Regions from separate parts of the Paraburkholderia phytofirmans OLGA172 genome, predicted to be linked through region 3. Evidence: riboswitches for the same ligand, from Rfam matches in the RefSeq annotation. Region 3 holds a riboswitch; each other region holds the start of a gene.

Region 1 (4,133 bases), 1.4 Mb from region 3:
CGAGCGCCACACGGCCCGCCGCACCTGCGCCTTCGGAAAACTGAAGATCGTCAATGACGTCGACCATGCCGCAGGCGTGGATCACGCGCACTGCGAGTTTCTCGAGGTCGGCAGGAACGCGCGAGAGATCGGCCTCCGCACGTATCGTCGCGAAGGATTGGCGATAGATCTCCTGACCGTCGCGAATGTAATCAAGCATCTATAGGGCTCCGGGCCGCGTGTGCCAATGGGTCGAGCATGTCGGCGGCCTGTTCGATCGTGAGTTGGTGCGCGACGCACGAGCCGAAACCCGGCTGGCCGTCGCGTCGATAAAGGTCGTAGATGCCGGGCGCCGCGGCCAGCAGTGTGTACGGCGCGCGATGCGCGGCGGCGCATGAGCGCGGACAGCCGCTCAGATGGACGTCGACACCTTTGGGCAAGCGATCCGCTAAAAGCAGCGCGTCGGCTTTGGTATCGGCGAGGCTTTTTGCGCAACCTGTGGAACCGGCGCAGGCGATCAAGTGCGCAATAGGCTGCGCGGGGTCGCAGGCGAGGCCCAGCGCGTTCATTTCAGCGAGCACGGCGGGCGCGGCATTGGCAGCGATATCGGGCAGTAACACGCTTTGCCAGGGCGTCATGCGCAGCGTGCCGTTGCCGCGCTGTTGTGAGAGCGTGGCAAGGCCGCGCAAGGTGGCGGCGTCGAGGCGTCCGAGCGGCGGTTGGCCGCCTACGTGCAGCATTCCCACGACTCGCTGAGCGTGCGCACCGAGCCGCAGCGCGGCATCGGCAGGCGTGGCGCGTCGCCAGTTTGCGAGCGACGTGTCGCGTGACAGTGGGAAATCGACGTACTTTTGAGCGTGCTGCAATACGGCGTCGACGGAATGCGCGGCAAGCAGATGACGCATGCGCGTGGCGTCGGTGGTGGCCAGATCGAGGAACGTATTCAGCAGCGCGCGGACAAGACCCGCGACTTGCGCGGGCAGCACGGCGCCGAGGGCGCCCGCGCTATCCGTGCGAGGGCGCTCTGTGGCGTCACGCGAGTCGGCGTATTCGGCATGCTGGAACGCATCGGTACCCGCATCAGCGTCAGCGTCAGCTTCAGCGTCAACATCCGCGTTCGCCACAGCAGGCGGACAACCCGTCAAACCAAACACGAATCGCACCCCGTCTTCAACTTGCGTCGCTGCCAGCCAGATATCATGCGGATGATCGAGCCTCGCAAGGCGCTCGCCACCATCGAGCAGAAGCGCGAATTTGGGTGATAGCGCCGCGAAACGCGCTTCGGTTTGCAGCAATGCAAGCAGTTCGACGCAGAGCGGCCTCGTATCGAACAGCGCAAATGGATCGCGGCCAGCAGTCGGGCTCAGCATCACATTGCGCACATCGTCCGCAGCGGCCGCCCGAATCGGCCCTAGCCCCGCGTCGACCAGCGCCGCGCTCAACGCCGCTTCATGACCGCTGCGCACGCCGCGCACTTGCAGATTCGCGCGATTGGTCAGCTCGACGACACCGGCCGCATGCTGCGTGCTCGCCTCGGCAATCGCCAAGGCCTGCCCGGCGCTCAGCTCCCCGCCGGGCAATTTGATCCGGCAGATTCCACCATCGCGCGCGGCGACGATGCGCAGCAGCCCTGGACACGCCGAGGGCCGCAGCGCGAGGGCCGCGTCGGGCAAAGCAGTGGAGGAGGGCGGAGCTTGATTCAAGACGGACACCGGGTTTAGCGTCGCGCGACGGCCCGAGCGCCGCCCGGTCGGGCATTGCTGCGGCATCGGTACACCCCGCCCGATGTAGGCTGGCACGAACAGTCTGGCCGGCAGGTCTCCTGGCTGGCAGGTCATGGTCCGCCGCGGCCTTCCCGGTCTAACCAGTGGCACGGAGCGCAGGCGGACTCGCTGCATACAGTTGCGGGGGCAGCCACAGCGACACTGTGTTCCCTCTTCGGCCCCGAAGGGCACCGGCGGCTGTATTATGCCTTTTTTCGAACAGCACAACGAGGCTGGACGCTTTGATCGGCGTGGCACAGCGCATTATTTGAAGATACAGAACGAGGATGGATGCATGCCGGCGTGGCTGACCGTGGTGGGCATAGGCGATGACGGCTTCGCCGGCTTGGGGAGGCCCGCGCGGCGTGCTTTGCTGGAGGCGTCGGTGGTTTATGGCGGCGAACGTCATCTGGCGATGCTGCCCGCGCGCCTCGCCGCGCGCCGGGCGGCATGGCCGAGGCCGTTCGATCTCGCGCCTTTGCTGGCGGAGCGTACCGGGTCCGTGTGCGTGCTGGCGAGCGGGGACCCGATGCTGTTCGGCGTCGGCGCGACGCTGGCGCGGCAGTTGCCGGCAGGTGAGTTGCGGGTGCTGCCTGCGCCGTCGTCGTTGTCGCTGGCGGCCGCGCGGCTTGGCTGGCCGTTGCAGGATGTCGCCACGGTTTCGCTGGTGGGAAGGCCGTTGCCGACGCTGAACGCTCATCTGCACGACGGCGCGCGCGTCTTCGTGCTGAGCGCCGACGGGCGCACGCCCGCCGCGCTGGCCGAACTGCTGCATGCGCGCGGTTTCGGCGCGACCCGGATGACCGTGCTGGAGCACTTGGGCGGCGCTCGGGAGCGGTGTATGGATGGCCGCGCGGATCAGTGGTCCGCGGGTGACGTGGCGGCGCTGAACCTGATTGCGCTCGAATGCCGGGCAACGGAGGGCGCCCCGCGTTTGCCGTTGACCGCCGGCTTGCCCGACGACGCCTTTCGCCACGACGGTCAGTTGACCAAACGCGACGTCCGCGCGATCACGCTGGCGCGGCTCGCGCCGACGCCCGGCGAATTGCTCTGGGATGTGGGCGCGGGCAGCGGATCGATCGGCATCGAATGGATGCGCGCGCACCCGACTTGCCGCGCGATCGCGATCGAAGGGCACGCGGAGCGGCAGCGCTTCATCGAACACAATCGCGATGCATTGGGCGTGCCGGGTCTGCAGTTGGTGGCTGGCCGCGCGCCCGATGCGCTGGCAGGATTGGCTGTGCCGGATGCGGTGTTCATCGGCGGCGGCGTGACGGCGCCGGGCGTGCTCGATGCCTGCTGGGCGCGTCTGCGTGACGGCGGGAGGCTGGTCGCCAATGCGGTCACTTTGCAAGGCGAGGCGACGCTCGCGGCGTGGCGGGAGCAGCATGGCGGCACGCTGACCCGGATCGCGCTTGCCGAGGCCCAGCCGCTTGGCGGCTTCGATACCTGGCGCCAGGCGCTGCCGATTACACTGCTGGATGTCACCAAGCCGGCTGACGGCGCCAGCGGCACGTCCAGTGCGAGCAACACGAACGGCGCGCACGCCACAAGCAGCACGAATGGCACGAATGGCGCCAGTGACATCAATGCCGCTAATGGCACCTCAGCCGCCTCACCGCAACCCTAATGCGCGAAGAAACGCCCGAACAACCCGCGCCGCTGCGTAGCGGCTACACGACCGGCAGCTGCGCCACCGCGACGTCGCTCGCGGCCGCGCGTCTGCTGCTCGCGGGTATCGTCAGCGAGGTCGCGGAGATCGTATTGCCGAAGGGCCAGCACGTGCCGCTGCCGCTGGTGTTCTGCCGCCTGTGCGCCGACGGCGCCGAAGCGGGCACGGTGAAAGACGCAGGCGACGACCCCGACGTGACGCACGGCGCGATCGTATTCGCCCGCGTGCGCCTGCGTGCCGAACCAGGGGTGATATTCCGCGCGGGACCCGGCGTTGGCACCGTGACGCGCGCCGGCCTCACGCTGGCGGTCGGCGAACCGGCGATCAATCCGGTACCGCGCAAGATGATGACCGAGCATCTGATCGAGCTCGCGGCCGAACATGGATACACCGGCGGCTTCGAAGTGACGATCGGCGTCGAAGGCGGCGAAGCACTCGCGCTGAAAACGATGAACCCGCGCCTCGGCATTCTCGGCGGCTTGTCGATTCTCGGCACCACCGGCATCGTGCGGCCGTTCTCGTGCTCGGCCTATATCGCGTCGATTCATCAGGGCATCGACGTCGCGCGTGCCAACGGTTACATGCATCTCGCAGCCTGCACCGGCAACGCAAGCGAAGACGCAATGCGCGCGCACTACGGTCTGCCGGACATCGCGCTGATCGAAATGGGCGACTTCGTCGGCGCGGTGCTCAAGCATATGAAGCGCGCCCCGGTCGAG
Region 2 (4,133 bases), on a different replicon from region 3:
ATCGGCGCGCTGATTCAGCGTGGAGGTGAGCGCGGACGGATCGCTCGCTTCTTGCTCGTAGAACAGCGTGATATTGACGACGTCTTGCGGCACTTCCGCGCTTGCCTGCGCATTCAGCGACAGTACGCCCGCCGGCTGATACTGCGTGACGCTCTGCGCGCGGGCCATGGCCGGTGTCAGCGCGAGCGCGGCAGGGGCGGCGCATATGAGAGCGAGCGCGAGTGCACGTGTGGTGTTTTTCGTCATGCTTGGACTCCTTGCTTGAACAGGTTGTGCACGATTGGAGCGAACGCCATGCAATGGCACAACGTTTGCGAGTCCGTTAGGCGCTTGTAACCTGAGCTTGGTTCCCTAATTTCACGTTCGCTCAAGGTTTGCTTTCATCCGCGCACAGATGTGCGCATGACTCAACCGAGCACGGGTCGCATGTGCGTACGCATCGTCAAACAAGACGTTTGGTGATGAAGCGCCATTCGGCTTCGGTCACCGGCGTGATCGACAGGCGGTTGCCTCTGGCGAGCACGCGCATGTCCTTCAATTCCTCATGCTCGCGCAGCGCCGCAAGCGGAATCAACGGAATCTTCTTCTTGAACACCACATCGACGAGTAGCCAGCGCGGCGTTTCCTGCGACGACTTCGGGTCGTAGTAGGGACTCTTCCTGTCGAACTGAGTCGGATCCGGATAGGCGGTGGACGATACCTCCGCGAGCCCGGCGATGCCCGGCTCAGGGCAACTCGAGTGATAGAACAGCACGCCGTCGCCGACCTGCATCATGTCGCGCATGAAGTTGCGCGCCTGATAGTTGCGCACACCAGTCCACGGCAATGTGTGCTGCGGTGCCTGAGCGAGATGGTCGATGCTTGCTTCGTCCGGTTCGGACTTCATTAGCCAGTAGCGCATGAATCGAATTGAACGTGAGTGAACGTTACGGGTTTGATGCAGCAAGAAAAATCGAGGCCCAAAGAAAAACGGCACCGAACCGAAGTCCGATGCCGTTTTGAATAAGGTCCCCGCCTTAGCCGCTAGGCCGGCATCCTGAACCGGGGGTTCAGAATTGGTCGCAGTTAGCAGCACTTCGGGTACATCAGACAGAGTGACGCGCACACCCGTGCTACAAATTTCCACAACCGTGCACATGGCATTGGTTCAAGGAATATATGACCTTGGCGAACCAGGCAGGGAAGTCAAACCGATTGAACTCAATCGCTTGCATGAGCCTTCGCTCATGCATTCCGCTTGAATCCGTAGCCGATCTCAGGACCGGCCACTTGAAACTGTTCGAGACTGCTGGGTACTTACTGCATGCTGTACTGCTGAATCACAGTACCCAGTTGTTCGTTCATTTGGTGCATTGTACGCCGGATTTCTTCCGCGGGAAATGCTTCCCCGTGTCGCACGCTCGTTTGCAGCTTAAGCAGTTCCGATGCCAGCGACAGCGCAGCCATGACGGCAATGCGATCCGTGCCGCGTACGTTGCTGCTATTGCGGATCTTCGACATCTCGGCGTCGACGCGTGCCACCGCTTCGAGCAGCGCGCCTTCAGTTTCCGGCGAGCAGGCGAGGCGATAGGGCACGCCGAGAATCGATACTTCGATCTGCTTGGTGGTCATGCATTTTCTCCATGGCGGGTGACGTCGCTCTCCGCTTCGACCTCATGCGGCGCGGTCTCGAGCAGATCGAGCTGATTGTCCGGCTCGTTGTGCGCGCGAGCCCGCGGCAGCTTTTCGAGGATCGCATTCAGGCGGACCTGTGCGTCGTCGATCTTTGCCGACAGCGCGTCGCGTTCCGCCTGCAGTGCATCGCGCTCCTCACGCATCAACGCGAGTTCAGTGCGCGTGGCCTCTGCTTCGGCACGCGTTTGAGCGAGCTGATCTTCGAGCGCGAGCCGCGCTTCATTGTGGCGTTGGCTGATCGCGATCAGCTTGCCGATATTTTGTGAAAGTGTTTCGAGTTCGGTGAGCATCTGCTGCGTCCTCTAAAGACATTGCATTTTAGCGCGGAATGTCGCAGGTTCCGACAATTGTCTCGTTTCGAGACGTAACAACATCGCTTTATGCAGGCTTTTATCGACCATATGATGAAAAGCACCACGCGCATCGGACAATAGCCTGCACATAACAGATCAGATTGCGCACGGCCTAACCATTCTTGACGGACCCGAGGGCCGCTCCTAAACTGGCCGCACTCTGGTGCCCGCGCGCGCTTTTCCACAGTGCGCGCAGTTAAACGGGAAGCAGGGCGCGCGTCTCGCCTGAACGCGCGAACCTGCGCTGCCCCCGCAACGGTAAGCGACCGCATTCGTCATGCAGGTCGATCCTGATCGCGTGTTCGAAGCTGAACACGCGAGTGTGCCACTGCGCGTCACGCGTGGGAAGGCGGGATCGATGTGTCGCCAGCCCGGATACCGGCCAGAGGGAGAGGGTCGTCCGCACGCAAACGTTAAACAGCGCGGCCGCCTCGTTACGCATCGGCCTGCGGGGAAGCGGGCCGAGCACGCTATCCACAGGAATGTCATCCCATGTTGTCCCCTATCGCTCGCGCGGCGTTGCTCGCCTTTGCGAGCCTGCCGCTCGTCGCGCATGCGCAAGCTGCTTCTTCTTCTTCTTCTTCTTCTTCTTCTTCGCCGTCTTCATCTTCATCTGCCGATACGGGGTCTGCCGGTCCGTCACCCACGCTGTTGTCGCCCGTTGTAGTCAGCGCGGAACGCGGGCCGCAACCGCTCGCCGATGCGATCCCGCAGACCACGCTGTTCGACCAGCAGGACATCGCCGATACGACTGCGACCGATTTGCCCGGTCTGCTGCAACTCGCGCCCGGTGCGCAGATTTCGCGCACCGGTGGACCGGGTTCAACGGCGAGCCTGTTTCTGCGCGGCGCATCGTCGACGCAATCGCTTTTGCTGATCGACGGCGTGCGGGTCGATTCGGTGAGCCTGGGCGCGCCGCAACTCGCGCAGATTCCGCTCGACCAGATCGACCGCGTCGAAGTGGTGAACGGCAACGTGTCCGCGTTATACGGTTCGGGCGCAATTGGCGGCGTGGTACAGGTCTTCACGAAAGACGGCGGCGAGCATCCGCCACGCTTCAATTTTTCGGTGGGCTATGGCAGCTATCACACGCAGACGCAGCAGATGGGCGTGAACGGCGCGCTGGATCAAGACGGCAAGACGACCTTCAGCATCTCGCTCGCGCGCTCGAAAGACGACGGCTTCTCGTCGCTCAATCCGGCAGAGGCGCCCAACGCGAATCCAAACGCAAACGGCTATCTGAACGAAAGCATCTCGGCTTCGCTGCGCCACAAGTTCAACGACAAATGGGACGCGGGCGTCACGTATCTCCAGTCGAACGGCAATAACAGCTACGACAACGCATACGGCCTGCCCACCGATCTAAACAACCTGTACACCAAAGTGCGCCAGGTGTCGGTGTTCGCGAACGGCAAGCTGACCGACTGGTGGACCACGCACTTCATCGTTGCCGAAGGCGACGACCGCAGCGTGTCGAATACCAACGGCATCTACAACGGCCGCTTCGACACCGACAACCGGCAGTACACGTGGCAAAACGATTTCGCGTTCGCCGCGCAGCAGAACCTGCAGGTCGGCTATGAGCATCTGGATCAGAGCCTCGACTCGGATACCTTCGCGGCGCCCGACCGGCATGTGGATTCGGGCTTTGTCGGTTATACGGGGCGCTTCGGGCGCAACCAGGTTCAGGCCAATCTGCGGCGCGATCAGTATTCCGATTTCGGCGGGGCGAACAGTTACTATCTCGGCTACGGCTTCGACATCAGCGAGCATTGGAAGGCGACCGCAAGCTACTCGGATTCGTTTCGCGCGCCGAGCTTCGACGATCTGTACTATCCGTACAGCGGTAATCCGTCGATCCAGCCGGAGCGCAGCCATTCGATCGAAGCAGCGTTGCAGTACGCCTCGAATGCGCTTGGCGTGATGCGTCTGAGTGCGTTCCAGACGCGGTATTCGAATCTGATCGACTACCCGCAGGTCTCGCCTGGCATTTATCTGGCCGAGAACGTCGGCCGTGCGAAGGTGCAGGGGCTCGAAGGATCGTGGAGCGGCCATGTCGGCAAGACGGATATGCGTGCGTCGGTGACGCTGCAAAATCCCGTCGAC
Region 3 (4,133 bases):
CTCTTATTTTTCATAGTCATCCTTATTGGTTGTACTTGTTTGAATCCCAAGCACCCTATAAGGAGCATTCCACACCGGCTATCCGACAATTCCTAAAATTGCATTTCTCTTATTCCCGTGCAACGTTGCCCTCAGCCAACCTACGCAACAGCCCGTCAGTCGTCAACTGCGTCGCAGTGAAAAACCCAGAACGCCAGGCGCAGGATATCCGTACGTAAAAGTGATTGGGCGCTGCTACTTAAATCAGGGCCGACTGGAAGGGAAGAGACGGGCCGCGTAGCACGCCGCCCGAAAGGGAGATGGGTAGCGCAAGTAAGCGCTACGAAACTAGTCGCGGTACAAAGTGTGATTTCAAAGAATCAGACCTGTGAAGAACGGCCTGGAACTTCACTGGCCAGCCGTCCACACGGCTGTCACAAAGTTATCCCCAGTTTTTGTTCGCAAGCCTGTGGATAACATTCTGGCAAACGCGCCAAGTACTTGATGTATTTGGCTTCTCTTGCGTTGCACGTCGGCACGGCCGCTTTCGCGGCCGTGCCTTTTGCGTTAAAAACCAAGCGGCCCCGCCGCGGCCCTCTCGGCCGCGCCTCTCACATCAACGGTAAGCGGACTTCGCCGCGCCGCGGGTCGCGGGAGCCAGCAGTTTGCTCCGCTCAACCATGGCGCCGAACAGCAGCCCAATGGTCGTCCACATGATCACCTGCATCCCGATCGCCGCGACGCGGAACTTCCACAACAGCACCGCCGGGAAGGCCGCCGGCACTTCGTTGATCGCCGGCATCGACAGTTGCACGGCAGCAATGATCACGACAAACACCACACCGGCGACGATCGAGCCATTCCACGCGCCCAGCTTCAGCGCCGCGCGGCGCCGCACCTTCAGCGAGAACACCATCGCGGCCAGCGAGATTGCAATCATCAGGAAGAACAAACCGGTGCGCACCCCGATCGTCTCGGGGTTGCCCACCGAGGGGGGATTCGCCGGATATTTGATGTTCGGAACGATCACCAGCGCGATAAACGCGCCAAGCGCCAACCATGCGGACAACGCGCGCGCACTCAATGCGCCGACGCGGCCGTACGCAAACGCGAACACCAGCGAGAACAGCCCACCGAACGCCGCGCCATACGTCACCACGCCCGTCAGTAATCCCAGACCCGCTTGCGTGCCGCGGCTCACCAGTTCGGGTTCAGGCGCTTCGCCTTTGGCGGCGTCGGCCTTTTCCTCAAAGGAAATCGCCTGGTCGACCTGCGGCTCGCCCACCAATCTGGCGAAGCCGAACGTGAGCAATCCCGCGGCGATGCCTGCAAGCATCCCGCGTACCAACAATTTACCCACCATGGTCGACTCCGTTAGTGGCAGGGAAAGCCGAGCAGATGGCGGCCGTCGTGCACGAATTCATGCACATACATGCCAGGCACCAGGGACGTGGCACCTTCTTCCGCACCAACGAAATAAATCGCGAGCAACAGTAGCAAGCCGCCGAACACGACCCAAGGCAGCAGTTCACGCAGCGGAATCGGCGTGGGTTGTGCGACAGGCTGTGTCGCGGGATCGAAAACAGCGTTGGTCATATTGGACATCTCCTGGGGGTAACGCGCCCCGATAGTCGATTGAAAAGGGATGCTGCGAAGCTCAGGTCTGGCTTTCGGCTCGTGAATGCCGATTACAGTGGCGCGACCGCGCCGGGCTCTCACCGGCTTCCGTGCTTCGCAGTGACGCTATTCTACGCGCTAAACTTTGCCTCCCGGCAAGGCAAAGCATAGTCGCAGGGTCCGTCTTTAGTCTGGCCTTTATGGAAATCAACTGAATGGACATACGGCTGTTACTGATCGGCCACGCGTCGACTGCGGCGATGCGCACGGGCTGCTTTCCCGCCGACGATCCGCTCGACGCACGCGGCCTCGCCGAAGCAGGCGTCGCGTGTGCGCGTCTGTCGATTCCGGACGACGCGGCGGTTTTCGTCAGCCCTGCCGTCTGCGCGCGTGATACGGCGTCGGCCTTGGGCCTCGCTGCAACGGTCCACGAGGGACTGGCGGATATGAACTACGGTCGATGGCATGGACGCCGCCTTGCCGATCTCGCCGTCGAAGCGCCGCAAGACCTCGCCGCATGGACGCACGATCCCGACGTTGCCGCGCATGGCGGCGAGTCGTTCGGTCAACTCGTGAAACGGGTAGGACAGTGGCTCGATGCGCTGGACGATGCGTTGAGCAACGGGGTGTCTCGCGCAACGGACAGTGCATCAAGCGATGGAACGACCGGGGCAAAAAACCGTGCGTCAAGTGCAAAAACGAGCGGTGTACCGCGCAATATGCAAAACGTGGTCGCCATCACGCACGCGCCAGTGATCAAAGCCGCAATCGTTTATGCGCTCAGGGCGTCGCCGGACATGTTTTCGCGCATCGAAATCGCGCCGCTCTCGATGATCGAATTGCGCCGCTCGCGACGCGGCTGGACATGGTGGCCGGCGGCGTCACATTAACGAACTACGCGAATCCGTTGCCGAGCACCGACGCAAACATCGCGCACCGCACCATCGCCGGGCTCAAACCGGTCGATACCCTTGTGGTAGATGCCGCACCGTCACGCCGTATTCGAAGCCAATGTTGTCACATTGCGGCCGCAGGCTGTTGCCGAGTACGTCTTCACAACAATCCCAATTCAATAGTTTGCTAACGAATATTTTAGAAATACAATATCGGCCATGTCGAATCTCGATGCCTTGCGCCGCACCGTCAGCAGCACGCTGGTCGTCGCTGCCAGAAAATGGCGGCGCACGAGCCATGGCGTGCTCGCGGCATTTAACGTTTCCGAAGCGTGCGCTACGCCGCTACTGACCGCCAGCCGGCTCGGCGAAGCAGTGCGGCAGGTCACGCTGGCCGATCACATCGGCATTGAAGGGCCCTCGCTCGTGCGGCTGCTCGATCAACTGTGCGCGGCCGGCCTGATGCGCCGCGACGAAGATCCGGAAGACCGGCGCGCCAAGACCGTGGCGCTCACCGACGAAGGCCGCGCCGTCACCGCGAAAATGGAAGAAGAACTCAATACGTTGCGGGCGCAAGCTTTGAAAGGCATCTCGCGCAGCGATCTCGAAGCGACCTTGCGGGTGCTGGCCGCTTTCACGACCGACGCAGCGGCGCCGCACAACGCCGGGGATCCCGAGTAAGGGTTTATGGTCTATCCGTCCATCCGCGACTGGCTGTTCTCCGTCAAGACGTTTGCCGCGGCGATGATCGCGCTCTACATCGGTCTCTCGCTCGAGTTGCCGCGGCCCTACTGGGCCATGGCCACCGTCTACATCGTGTCGAATCCGTTTGTCGGCGCGACCCGCTCCAAGGCGCTTTATCGTGCGCTCGGCACCGCGCTCGGCGCGTCGGCCGCGGTGCTGCTGGTGCCGCCCTTCGTCGAATCGCCGTATCTGTTCAGCGTGATCGTCGCGTTGTGGACCGGTACGCTGCTGTATCTGGCGGTAGCCGACCGCACCGCGCGCAGCTATGTGTTCATGCTGGCGGCCTACACCATGCCGATCATCGCCCTGCCTTCGGTGACGAATCCAGGCGGCGTATTCGATCTGGCGATCAGCCGCACCGAAGAGATCACGCTCGGCATCGTTTGCGCAAGCATCGTCGGCAGTTCGCTGTTTCCTAGCCGGCTCGCGCCCACCATCATCGAGCGGACCGACGCGTGGTTTCGCGACGCGGCGTTCTATGCGACCGAAACGCTGTCCGGGCGCATTGCGGGCTCGGCAATCTCGGGGGCTCGCCAGCGCATCGCGTCCACGATCAACGGGCTGGAACTGCTGCTGAGCCAGCTTGCCTACGACCATACCCGGCCAGACATCCTGACTCGTACTCACGAGTTGCGCGGGCGCATGCAGTTGCTGCTGCCGATGATGTCGGCGCTGGCCGATCCGCTGATCGCCCTCTACAACAGCGGCCGCCAGAGCTGGCCGGAGGGTCTCGAAGCGCTGCTCAACGACGTCATCACGTGGTTCAACGCGCCGCTTCCCGCGGCCAGCGGCGGCTATCACGCCGACCCGGCCGCCAACGCATTGCGCGAGCGCATCGCCGCGATGCAGCCGCCGCCGCCCGCGCTGGCGGACTGGGACGGCGTGCTGCTTTCGAACGCG
Region 4 (4,133 bases), 1.7 Mb from region 3:
CTTCGTTCCAGCCTTTGCGCGCGGTGGCGATGTCGGCGTCGCGATTCTGGGTGTTCCAGGTGTAGCCGTCGCCCATCGTGACGAAGTCGCAATTGGCGATCGCACCGAGGAAGTCGCGCTCCGAAGTGTGCAGCGCGCCTTTGATGAATTGCACGACGCCGAGGCGCATGCCGTGTCCAAGCACGCGCACGGCCATGCCGAACGCGGCGGTGGTTTTGCCTTTACCGGTGCCTGTATTGACGATCAGCAGGCCTTTTTCGACGGTGGCGTTGGCCTGCTTTTTCTCGTGGCCTTCGCGCCGGCGTTCGGTCATGCGTTGGTGCGATTCGGGGTCGGTTTTCATGAAAGGTCCTGTTCCTGATGGGCGTTGTTTGTCTGTTCGCGGGCGGGCTGGGCGGTGATCGAGGCGATCGCAACCGTGACGCCGCCGTGGATGGTTTTGCGCACGAGTAGCCGTGCGTTGGGGGGATTGGGCGTGATCGATGCAACTGAGGCGGCTGGGACAGTTGAGGCAGCTAAGGCAACTGATGCAACTGATGCAACTGATGCAACTGAGGCAACTGCGGCAGCTGAGGCAACTGAGGTACCCGATGCACCAGAGGCAACCGATGCCAATGCCGATGCATAGGCCGCACGAACTGCGCTGCCCGCATCAGATTCGGCCGCCGCGGCGAGCAGGGCGCATGGCTCGCAGACGCCGTCTATGCCGAGATGCTCGCGCGTGGCCGCCGACGGATCGCTCACGGAGATCGCCGCAATCTGCGCGCGGCTGAACAGCTTCAGCGGCAGCGCATGACGGGCGCAGAATTCGAGCAGGCCGGCTTCGTGGGCTTTGGTGTCGACCGAGGCAATCGCGCTGATTTCATCGAATGCATGCGAGCCGAGTGCGGCACGCACGGCCGCTTCGATCTGCTCAGCCGAACTGTGCAAGCGACAACCGATGCCGATGCTGAGGGTTTTCATTGCGCGTCCGCGGCGTTTGAATCTTCCGCGGTATCCGAAGCGTCCGCGGCGTCTGCCGCTCTGGCTGAGTTCGCCATATTTGCCATTTCCGCCGTTCCCACCGCCCCCACCGCCCCCACCGCCCCCACCGCCCCCACCGCACCCGCCTCACGCACCGCGCCAGAACTCACAGCATCCCGCGCCAAAGCCAGCGATGCCACTCCGCCGATCACCACGATCGCCGGCGAGCCGAGTCCGGCGCGCGCGACCGCGTCCGCGAACTCGCCGAGTTGCGAGAGCGCATGCCGTTGCTCGGGGCGCGTGGCCGATTCGATCGCCGCGCACGGCGTATCTGCGCTCATGCCGGCCGCGAGTAACGCGCCGGCGATATCGTTCAGCCGCCGCATGCCCATGTAAATCACCAGCGTCATCCGCGTGGCGACAAGCGCGCCCCAGTCCGGCTCGCTGCTGCCGGCGCCGTGCCCGGTGACGAACACCACGCCTTGCGCGTAATCCCGATGCGTCACCGGAATACCAATTGCCGCGGGCGCCGCGATCCCGGCCGTGATGCCGTTGATCACCTCCACGCTGATGCCCGCTGCGTGCAGCGCCTGCTGTTCTTCGCCACCACGGCCGAACACGAACGGATCGCCGCCTTTCAAACGCGCGACGCTGCGTCCGGCCCGCACGTGTTCGAGCATCTGCGCGACGATGCCGGCCTGCGGCGTCGACGGATGCCCGCCACGTTTGCCGACGTACACGACCAGCGCGTCGGCGCGTGCGAACTGCAGCACGTCGGGGTTCACCAGATCGTCGACCAGCACCACATCGGCTTGCGCCAGGGCGCGAGTCGCCTTGAGCGTCATCAGTTCGACATCGCCGGGGCCGGCGCCGATCAGCCAGGCGCGGGTCATCGCGGCATGCATGGCGCGCGCCATGTCGTGACTAGCGGGAGCGGGTGAGGCTTGATGCGGCCGGAGGCGGCGGAAATCGAGGTCATGCGGTGCTACAGATTACGCGCGACGAACAACGCTGCTCGCTGCGTTTCCCTCAGGAAAACGCTAGCGGCTGCGCCACGTCGTGCTTTAGCGCCTTCACATCCGTCCCTCGCGGATTCCGGCGGCCGGCAGCGTGACGTTCACTGCCTCCGCGTCTGGCCGGTATCCGGGCTGACGGCCTCATGCGTTTTGCCTTCCCGTCCGGATTCGTCAGACAGTGGCATCAAAAACGCATGCGCGATGCGAGAGCACCGCAGGTCGCTTACCGTTGCGGGGACAGCACAGGTTAAGCGCAGCGAGCGCGGCCTGTTTCCCGTTTAACTGCACATGCGAACGCATATGCGGGCACCAAACGCGCGCATACGATAGCACACGGCAGGCCGCGCCGGCACTGCGCAAAAGCCCTGCCGCGGCCGGCGTTTCCTTGACGGCACAGGGCTCTCGGCCTAAACTCGCACGCACTTTGGTGCTCGTGTGCGCGCTCGTGCGCATGCAGTTAAACGGGAAACAGGGTGCCCGCCTGCAATGGATCGGGTCAACCTGTGCTGCCCCCGCAACGGTAAGCGAAAAGCGGTGCGTTCTCCAGCGCCGCGGAGCCGGCTTCGATGTCCACGCGCAAGGCCGCGTCGGCATATAACCACTGGGCGAGAAACCACTCGTCCGGGAAGGGGAAGCGGCGCTTTCGCCAGCCCGGATACCGGCCAGACCAGGAAGAACGACCACCGCGGGGATGCGGCGGTGCGTTCAGGACTTCATTCCCGTTTTCTGTTTTTCGGTTGCCTCGGCAACGCCGTTGTTCGTCCCCGTGCTTTGTTATTGTGGTTGCCTGCAGGGCATGAACCCGCTCGCATGACCTATGCAGACAAAACGCGAAGGCGCGTCGGCGTGCTCGTGCAACTCCTACGGATAGACCTCACGATGCAAACTCAAATGCGCAAGATCCCCGTCACCATCGTCACGGGCTTTCTCGGCAGCGGCAAGACCACGCTGCTGCGGCACATTCTTCAGCACGCGGGCGGCAAGCGCATCGCGGTGATCGTCAACGAGTTCGGCGAACTCGGCATCGACGGGGAAATCCTCAAGGGTTGCGGCATCGGTTGCGATGAAGACGGTGTCGAAACCGAAGGGCAACTGTATGAACTCGCGAACGGCTGCCTGTGCTGCACCGTGCAGGAAGAATTTTTCCCGGTGATGGAAAAGCTGGTGGAGCGCCGCGAGCAGATCGATCACGTGCTGATCGAAACCTCCGGTCTTGCATTGCCGAAGCCGCTGGTGCAGGCGTTCAACTGGCCGCAGATCAAGAATAGCTTTACTGTCGACGCGGTCGTCACCGTGGTAGATGGCCCGGCTGCAGCGAGCGGCCAGTTCGCCGACAACCCGGTCGCCGTGGATGCGCAACGCAAGGCCGATCCGAATCTCGACCACGAATCGCCGCTGCACGAATTGTTCGAAGACCAATTGTCGGCAGCCGATCTGGTGATTCTGAACAAAACCGATTTGCTCGACGAAGCGCGTCAAGCTTCTGTCGAAGCCGTCATTCGCGAAGAAATTCCGCCGCAAGTGAAGATCGTGCGTGCGCAAATGGGCCAGCTCGACCTGCATACGTTGCTGGGTCTCGAAGCGGCCTCGGAAGAAACGATCCACTTGCGCCACGATCACCATGGTTCGGCTGACGACGCCGATCACCACCACGATGAATTCGATTCGGTGGTGGTGCACGCGAATGTTTCGTCGCGCGAGGCCGTGATCGCAGCATTGCAAGGGCTCGTCGAAACGAACACGATTTACCGCGTGAAAGGGTTCGCGGCATTGCCGGGCGCGGCGATGCGTCTGGTGATCCAGGGCGTGGGCCGCCGTTTCGATAGTTACTTCGACCGGCGCTGGCAAGCGGGTGAAGCAGGCGAAGGCCAGCAAAGCCGCTTCGTGCTGATCGGCGAAGACCTCGACCAGGCCGCGCTGCAACAGGCATTCGACGCCGCCTTGGGCGCCGTGGCGAGCGCCCAGCCGCAACAGGCGTAACCGGTCATGCATCTGCTGCGCACCACGCCGGGCGGTTTTGTCGACGATACGCAAGGTGTGATCCGTATCGACCAGCAGCCCGCCGATATCGTGGTGCTCAGCTCCGCCGACACCACGCTGTCGCTGCTCGCGAGCGTGTTTCCGCGCCTGGGCGACGGTTTTCCGAGCGTGCGG

The links. A riboswitch is a leader RNA that binds a small molecule or an ion and turns the genes downstream of it on or off. The one in region 3 is predicted to bind cobalamin.
Region 1: it holds a riboswitch for cobalamin, as region 3 does, so the genes downstream of both, AYM40_RS27200 (oxidoreductase) here and AYM40_RS33325 (CbtB domain-containing protein) in region 3, are expected to answer to the same signal.
Region 2: it holds a riboswitch for cobalamin, as region 3 does, so the genes downstream of both, AYM40_RS03750 (TonB-dependent receptor domain-containing protein) here and AYM40_RS33325 (CbtB domain-containing protein) in region 3, are expected to answer to the same signal.
Region 4: it holds a riboswitch for cobalamin, as region 3 does, so the genes downstream of both, cobA (uroporphyrinogen-III C-methyltransferase) here and AYM40_RS33325 (CbtB domain-containing protein) in region 3, are expected to answer to the same signal.

Annotation. Positions count from the first base shown of each region.
Region 1 covers NZ_CP014579.1:1,595,528-1,599,660, reverse strand. Annotated here, with positions in the region: gene AYM40_RS27205 (precorrin-8X methylmutase) at 1-199, opposite strand, end outside; gene AYM40_RS27200 (oxidoreductase) at 192-1,691, opposite strand; cobalamin riboswitch at 1,774-1,953, opposite strand; gene AYM40_RS27195 (bifunctional cobalt-precorrin-7 (C(5))-methyltransferase/cobalt-precorrin-6B (C(15))-methyltransferase) at 2,038-3,372, shown strand; gene AYM40_RS27190 (cobalt-precorrin-5B (C(1))-methyltransferase) at 3,372-4,133, shown strand, end outside.
Region 2 covers NZ_CP014578.1:868,639-872,771, forward strand. Annotated here, with positions in the region: gene AYM40_RS03725 (SIMPL domain-containing protein) at 1-246, opposite strand, end outside; gene AYM40_RS03730 (EVE domain-containing protein) at 443-901, opposite strand; RNA gene ssrS (6S RNA) at 1,005-1,186, opposite strand; gene AYM40_RS03740 (cell division protein ZapA) at 1,297-1,611, opposite strand; gene AYM40_RS03745 (hypothetical protein) at 1,608-1,964, opposite strand; cobalamin riboswitch at 2,172-2,429, shown strand; gene AYM40_RS03750 (TonB-dependent receptor domain-containing protein) at 2,520-4,133, shown strand, end outside.
Region 3 covers NZ_CP014579.1:2,994,759-2,998,891, forward strand. Annotated here, with positions in the region: gene AYM40_RS42995 (DUF6531 domain-containing protein) at 1-14, opposite strand, end outside; gene AYM40_RS33320 (CbtA family protein) at 596-1,342, opposite strand; gene AYM40_RS33325 (CbtB domain-containing protein) at 1,354-1,575, opposite strand; cobalamin riboswitch at 1,618-1,757, opposite strand; gene AYM40_RS33330 (histidine phosphatase family protein) at 1,812-2,486, shown strand; gene AYM40_RS33335 (MarR family winged helix-turn-helix transcriptional regulator) at 2,709-3,170, shown strand; gene AYM40_RS33340 (FUSC family protein) at 3,177-4,133, shown strand, end outside.
Region 4 covers NZ_CP014579.1:1,200,157-1,204,289, forward strand. Annotated here, with positions in the region: gene cobO (cob(I)yrinic acid a,c-diamide adenosyltransferase) at 1-343, opposite strand, end outside; gene AYM40_RS43845 (cobalamin biosynthesis protein) at 340-963, opposite strand; gene cobA (uroporphyrinogen-III C-methyltransferase) at 960-1,856, opposite strand; cobalamin riboswitch at 2,080-2,308, opposite strand; cobalamin riboswitch at 2,388-2,661, shown strand; gene cobW (cobalamin biosynthesis protein CobW) at 2,859-3,959, shown strand; gene cobN (cobaltochelatase subunit CobN) at 3,966-4,133, shown strand, end outside.